Regions from separate parts of the Vibrio sp. Of14-4 genome, predicted to be linked through region 2. Evidence: riboswitches for the same ligand, from Rfam matches in the RefSeq annotation. Region 2 holds a riboswitch; each other region holds the start of a gene.
What was found. A riboswitch is a leader RNA that binds a small molecule or an ion and turns the genes downstream of it on or off. The one in region 2 is predicted to bind thiamine pyrophosphate.
Positions count from the first base shown of each region.

Region 1: linked by a shared signal. The riboswitch ahead of thiB (thiamine ABC transporter substrate binding subunit) and the one ahead of thiC (phosphomethylpyrimidine synthase ThiC) in region 2 are both predicted to bind thiamine pyrophosphate.
Region 3: linked by a shared signal. The riboswitch ahead of thiD (bifunctional hydroxymethylpyrimidine kinase/phosphomethylpyrimidine kinase) and the one ahead of thiC (phosphomethylpyrimidine synthase ThiC) in region 2 are both predicted to bind thiamine pyrophosphate.

Region 1 is NZ_JAKRGI010000025.1:24,223-26,488, forward strand. Features, by position in the region: gene mpl (UDP-N-acetylmuramate:L-alanyl-gamma-D-glutamyl-meso-diaminopimelate ligase) at 1-197, shown strand, start outside; gene MHN79_RS18660 (flavin prenyltransferase UbiX) at 212-835, shown strand; TPP riboswitch at 863-980, shown strand; gene thiB (thiamine ABC transporter substrate binding subunit) at 1,030-2,022, shown strand; gene thiP (thiamine/thiamine pyrophosphate ABC transporter permease ThiP) at 2,032-2,266, shown strand, end outside.
Region 2 is NZ_JAKRGI010000033.1:1,940-4,205, forward strand. Features, by position in the region: gene MHN79_RS19895 (multicopper oxidase family protein) at 1-165, shown strand, start outside; gene crcB (fluoride efflux transporter CrcB) at 275-658, shown strand; TPP riboswitch at 728-826, shown strand; gene thiC (phosphomethylpyrimidine synthase ThiC) at 994-2,266, shown strand, end outside.
Region 3 is NZ_JAKRGI010000002.1:268,175-270,440, forward strand. Features, by position in the region: gene MHN79_RS03460 (HDOD domain-containing protein) at 1-566, opposite strand, end outside; TPP riboswitch at 692-806, shown strand; gene thiD (bifunctional hydroxymethylpyrimidine kinase/phosphomethylpyrimidine kinase) at 901-1,731, shown strand; gene MHN79_RS03470 (phosphatase PAP2 family protein) at 1,939-2,266, shown strand, end outside.

The DNA of each region.
Region 1 (2,266 bases), on a different contig from region 2:
ATCAACCAGACAATATTGATTGGTCTGTTGCCGATATTGCAGAGCAATGTAACCAGCCTGCATATACGTCAAACAGTGTCGATACTATAGTTGATATGGTTATAGAGCGAAGTATGCCAGGCGATCAAATCCTAGTAATGAGTAACGGCGGTTTTGAAGGCATACAAGAAAAGTTGTTGGCCAAACTTGCCGAGTAAATGAACCTAGTAGTATGAATCAAATAAACAATAAAGCGATAACATTAGCCTTTACAGGTGCATCGGGAGCGCCATACGGATTGAGGCTTCTGCAATGCTTACTAGCCGCAGAGTATCAGGTTCACTTGCTGATATCTTCTGCAGCGAGAGTGGTGCTTGCCACTGAGCACGATATGAAACTGCCCGGCAACCCTCAAGCTATCCAAGCAACCTTGGTGGAATACCTTGGTTGCGATCCTGAACAATTGCATGTCTATGGTAAAGATGATTGGTTTTCACCTGTGGCATCAGGTTCTGCTGCGCCGAAACAGATGGTGGTTTGTCCTTGTTCTTCAGGCAGTGTTGCAGCAATTGCTCATGGAATGTCAGATAATCTTATTGAGCGAGCGGCAGATGTGGTCATAAAAGAGCGCGGCCAATTACTCTTGGTTGTGCGAGAAACACCGTTTTCGACTTTGCATTTGGAAAATATGCTCAAACTCTCTCAAATGGGCGTCACTATCATGCCAGCAGCACCTGGCTTTTATCATCAACCGTCTTCAATTGAAGATTTGGTGGATTTTATGGTTGCTCGAGTCTTGGATCATTTAGGTATAGAACAAAAGATGGTGCCACGCTGGGGATATGACTCTAGATAAATAACTCAATTCCCATTACAATTCGGTCAACACTCAACGGGGAGCTGGTTATCACTATTGGTGATAAGGCTGAGATAAGGTACTGCCTTGGACCCGTATACCTGAACCAGATAATACTGGCGTAGGAATTGAGTCAAAATATTTGTGATAAATGTTTGCTCAAACCTGTGCCGCTCAATCAAGGAGAGCGAGCAGTGAAAACCCTTCATAGCACTATGGCTTTAGCGCTATTTGCATCATTTTCTGCATCATCAGCGGATAATACATTAACCGTATATACCTATGATTCTTTTGCGGCTAAGTGGGGCCCTGGCCCTCAAATAGAGCAAGCATTTGAGGAAAAATGTCACTGCGACTTGAACTTTGTTGCTCTAGATGATGGCGTGTCAATTCTTAATCGCTTGCGTTTAGAAGGTAAAAATAGCAAAGCAGATATTGTACTCGGCTTAGATAAGAACTTAATGCCTGAAGCCAAGAAAACCGGTTTGCTTACTGAACATCAGGTTGATACCAAAACAGTCGACTTGCCTAATGGTTGGAGTGACTCAGTATTTCTGCCCTATGATTTTGGTTATTTTGCCTTTGTATATAACAAGGAAAAATTGTCAAAGCCTCCCCATAGTCTCAAAGAGCTAGTGGAATCTCGTGACGATCTTAAAGTTATCTACCAAGATCCGCGTACTTCAACGCCGGGTCAAGGCTTGATGTTATGGATGAAGTCTGTTTATGGCGATGCTGTCTCTCCTGCTTGGCAGCAGTTAGCGAAGAAAACAGTGACAGTGACGAAAGGGTGGTCTGAAGCCTATTCGCTATTTCTTGATGGTGAAGCCGATATGGTACTCTCGTATACCACATCTCCGGCTTATCACTTGATTGCTGAGAATGACGCAAAGTTTGCTGCTGCGGATTTTAGCGAAGGCCATTATACCCAAGTTGAAGTTGCCGCTAAGGTCAAATCATCAAAAAATCCTCAATTGTCTGACCAATTTATGGCCTTTATTTTGAGCGATGATTTTCAATCTCTGATGCCTACGGGTAACTGGATGTATCCGGTCACAGACGTCACTTTACCTGAGGGCTTTGACACTCTCACCATTCCCAATAAAGCACTGAGCTTGAATGAAGAAGAGGTGGCTCAAAACCGCAAGGCATGGATTAGAGAATGGCAAAGCGCTTTGACTTTCTAAGGGTACCTTTTGTATAAAATCCCCAAATTAGGACTCTGGGTCGCGATATGCATCGCGGCCTTTGTTATTTGTGCCATTGGCGCATTATTGTCTTTTACTCCTTCATTAGACGTGTCACAAATATGGTCTGACCCTTATTATCGACACGTCACTAAGTTCAGTTTCTATCAAGCTTCATTATCAACTTTGTTGAGTATTGGACTGGCTATTCCCGTTGCTCATGCTTTGTATCGAAATTCATTTG
Region 2 (2,266 bases):
GGCAAAAAAGTAGAAGAACCTTTTCATACCGACACAGTGTTGCTTGGTAAGAATGGGACGGCTAAAGCGGCGTTTGTTGCCGACAATCCCGGCCGCTGGATGTATCATTGCCATGTGATTGAGCATATGAAAACGGGCTTAATGGGTTATGTCGAAGTAAAGTGACTCCTGTAACTTTTTAAATCTCATGTTATTTTGCAGTGATATTACTCGATAATTTGTTACTATTGATCGTTAACTATCCAAAGGTAACAGGCATTCTCTGGGGGAGATAATGGGACAGCTTTCGATTCTTGGGTTTATTGCACTAGGTGGGGCCTTGGGGGCATGTTCGCGTTATCTTGTGACTGAGTTTTTTGTTGCCTTACTTGGAAGAGGTTTTCCGTACGGAACCTTGACAGTTAATGTGGCTGGCTCTTTTGTCATGGGGCTTCTCATTGCTGCATTTGAAAATGAAATGTTAGCCAGTGAACCATGGCGCCAAATTATCGGCTTGGGCTTTCTTGGGGCTTTGACCACATTCTCGACTTTTTCTATGGATAATGTTTTGCTGATGCAGCAGGGCGAGTTTTTTAAAATGGGCCTCAATGTATTAGCGAATGTCATTTTGAGTATTTCTGCCGCTTGGGTGGGCTTTCAACTGATAATCAGGCTCTAGTGACTGTCAATATTTCGCTAATTACTGTTTAACTTGGCTTGGTTTAACCAAGTCTCTTCTATATACTTTGTTTACTTGTCGGAGTGCCATAAGGCTGAGACCGTTTATTCGGGATCCGTTGAACCTGATCAGATTAGTATCTGCGAAGGGAACAAGAGAAGATATCTATACCAGCTTCAGTTCTGGTTTATCTATCAACTTGTCGAACACAGCTGTATCGTTATTGTTACTTGAAGTAACCCGATTTAGCTCTCGTTTGACACCTCTTGTCGCATCTTTCCGCCAAGCATTTTTATGACTTTTTATCTAAGAATAACAAAGCAAGGAAAAATGCTATGTCGAATCGCAAACAAGCTCGACTGGAAGCAAAACAGTTTATAGACACGCTTTCAGCTGCACCATATCCTAACTCTAGTAAAGTCTATGTTGAAGGCTCTCGGCCCGATATCCGGGTTCCCATGCGTGAAATTAGACTATCTGATAGCTTGATAGGTGGAAGCAAAGAGAGCCCCGTTTTTGAGCATAATGAAGCTGTTAGAGTCTATGACACGTCTGGACCATATACAGACCCAAACTATAACATCGACCTTTATAATGGTTTGCCCAAGCTCAGAGAGGAGTGGATTATAGAGCGCAGTGATACTGAGCTACTAGACGATGTAAGTTCAGTCTATTCTAAGCAGCGCTTAGCGGATGAAACACTTGATGATCTTAGGTATGGAAACCTTCCTCGTGTTCGCCGTGCCAAGAAAGGTCAATGCGTTACTCAGCTCCATTATGCTCGCAAGGGTATCGTAACTCCAGAGATGGAATATATTGCACTGCGCGAGAATATGGGGCGTGCAGTCTATCGAGATAAGACTTTAAACCAACAGCACCCGGGTGAAAGCTTTGGCGCCCATTTACCCAAGGATATTACCCCTGAGTTTGTGCGTCAGGAGGTTGCGCAGGGCCGTGCAATTATACCCTCCAACATCAACCATCCCGAGTCTGAGCCTATGATCATTGGTCGCAACTTTCTTGTTAAAGTGAACGCTAACATTGGTAATTCATCGGTTACGTCGTCAATTGAAGAGGAAGTCGAAAAGCTGGTTTGGTCAACTCGATGGGGAGGCGACACGGTTATGGATCTTTCCACTGGCCGCAATATTCATGAAACGCGAGAGTGGATTTTACGTAATAGCCCAGTGCCAATAGGCACGGTTCCTATGTATCAGGCGCTGGAAAAGGTCAATGGTGTTGCTGAAAACCTGAACTGGGAAGTTATGCGTGACACACTGATAGAGCAAGCGGAGCAGGGTGTTGATTACTTTACCATTCATGCTGGCCTTCTTTTACGTTATGTCCCTATGACGGCTAAACGCGTGACTGGAATCGTTTCTCGTGGAGGGTCGATTATTGCCAAGTGGTGCTTGGCGCATCATGAAGAAAGCTTTCTTTACACACATTTTAGAGAGATTTGCGAAATTTGTGCGCAGTATGATGTTGCCCTTTCCCTCGGTGATGGATTAAGACCAGGATCGGTAGCTGATGCTAATGACGAAGCTCAATTTGCCGAGCTGAGGACTCTTGGTGAGCTCACCAAGATAGCTTGGGAATACGATGTAC
Region 3 (2,266 bases), on a different contig from region 2:
TGCCATGATCTTGCCAATTTCGCACCCAATGCTGGAGCGCTGATATTCAGCAACTCTTCTTGGACAGATATGGCGTCTTCTCCATTTTGTGTTCGTGTTGCTATTTGTACAGCAGCCTCAGGCACTAATGTATGAATCATGAGCTCGCCGATATTATGTAGGATGCCCGTAGTAAAAACTTCGTGAGGGTCCACTTTCATTTGCTCAGCAATTTTACTCGCGATGACGGACACTTCAAAAGTGTCTATCCAGTATTGATTGAGATCTAATGTTTTTACTTTAGGAAAGGCACTCGATAGTACAGAGGCAACGACTAATGTTCTTACCGGTCCTGTTCCCACACGTAATAGTGCTTGATGAACGGAAGAGACGGCCGTATTACCACCAAAGTGAGCAGAGTTAGCCATGCGCAAAAGTCTTGCGCTAAGCACCTGATCGGTTGATATTTTTTGTGAGAGTTGCTCGAAATCCACTTCATCTTCATTCACCATGTTAAGCAAATCTTGAAGTACTTTTTGAATGCGAGGCAGTTCGTTGATACGAGATAAAAGAGCTTCTTGCGCCATGTAGAAAACCTCTGAGCCTATGAGAGCCATTACTATAGGATAGCATGTTGGTGTGATGCCTGAAGCGTACGTTGGCACAATAAATTTTGGGGTGTTAGAGAACTCGATTTCTTGCTAGCATTGAATTTAAATAGTCGGGGAGCTTATATGGACTGGTGCCTTATAAGCTGAGATCGCATTGTGGGACCCGTCGAACCTGATTCAGTTAATACTGGCGTAGGGAACTATTTGCACGGGCGCGTAAGCGACACCTGTTCTCACTTTGCTCACTTATATCGTGTTGAGTGGTTGTGATTGGCAAAGCGTTTCTTTACTTCCAGTACAAGGAGCTATTATGCCAAACCAAGACCTCATCCCTCCAGTTGTATTAACCATTGCGGGTTCTGATAGTAGTGGAGGTGCAGGTATTCAGGCTGATATTAAAGCCATCTCCGCAACGGGTAGTTATGCTTGTTCTGTTATTACGGCGATTACTGCTCAAAATACACTTGGCGTTTCTGCTATTCATCCGACACCACTTCATCTCATTGAAAGTCAGCTAGATGCTGTATTTAGTGATCTTGATGTTGCCGCTGTTAAAGTAGGAATGCTTGTGGACTCAAGCGTAATCAAGATAGTTGTAGATAAACTTAAGCAATATAAACCCCGATACTTAGTCATTGATCCTGTGATGGTTTCGACCAGCGGACAAATACTCACACAAGATTCTTCAATTAGTACATTAAGAGAGAAATTGCTGCCGATGGCCGATTTAGTCACCCCTAACTTGCCAGAGGGAGCAGTGCTTATTGGAAAAAGTGAACCTAAGGATATACACCAGGTAGAGAGTATGATCGAGCCATTGCGTCAGCTTGAGTGTGAGGCTGTGCTTTTAAAAGGCGGACATATGGAGTCTTCATCAAATAGTTCCGATTTACTGATCCTACCTAATCGTACGGAGTGGTTGCATTCGAGACGTCATTCAACCCGCAATACACATGGTACAGGGTGTACACTATCTTCTGCTATTGCGTCTTATTTGGCTCAGGGTTATCGATTACATAAAGCCATATACTTGGCAAAACAGTATATCACGCAAGCCATCGCTCATGCCGAATTGCTTAATGTTGGGAAGGGAAGAGGGCCTGTTCATCACTTTTTTGATGGTCATACCAATGTTCGTTGATATGCGGTCACCCTTGGTGTTCATCTATGAACTGGCTCAGCAGAAACAGGCTATTGGTCCTAAGTTATTGAGTAATATAATGCTACTGTGTGATGGCTTTAACATGTTAGCGCGAACTTTCACTGATTTGACATTGATCTGATAAATTGTCCCTAGTGCATCGATTAATATTTTGCCTCTTCAAGATTTCGATGCGGAGTATAGGTGGTGAAGCATTCTTTATCTAGCAATCAATATTATGTGACACTTCTGGTCTTATTTTTTCTTGGAATAATGGCGTTAAGTGTCTTTGTTAATGATATTGATTTACTCAGCTCTGTGTCAGTCCCTGTAGGTATTAGCGCAACTGTCCTAACGTTTTCTGCTGGCCCCAAAGGGTTTGTTATTTCACTTATCGTTATGTTAGCTATTTCTTGGAAACTCATTCCAACACCTTCCGAGCGGGTAAAAAAAATAGTGCACCTAGGGTTGATACTTGTTCTAGGCTTTGTTTGTAAGTCGGCCCTTAAACAGCTGACTGAAATTCCTAGGCCAT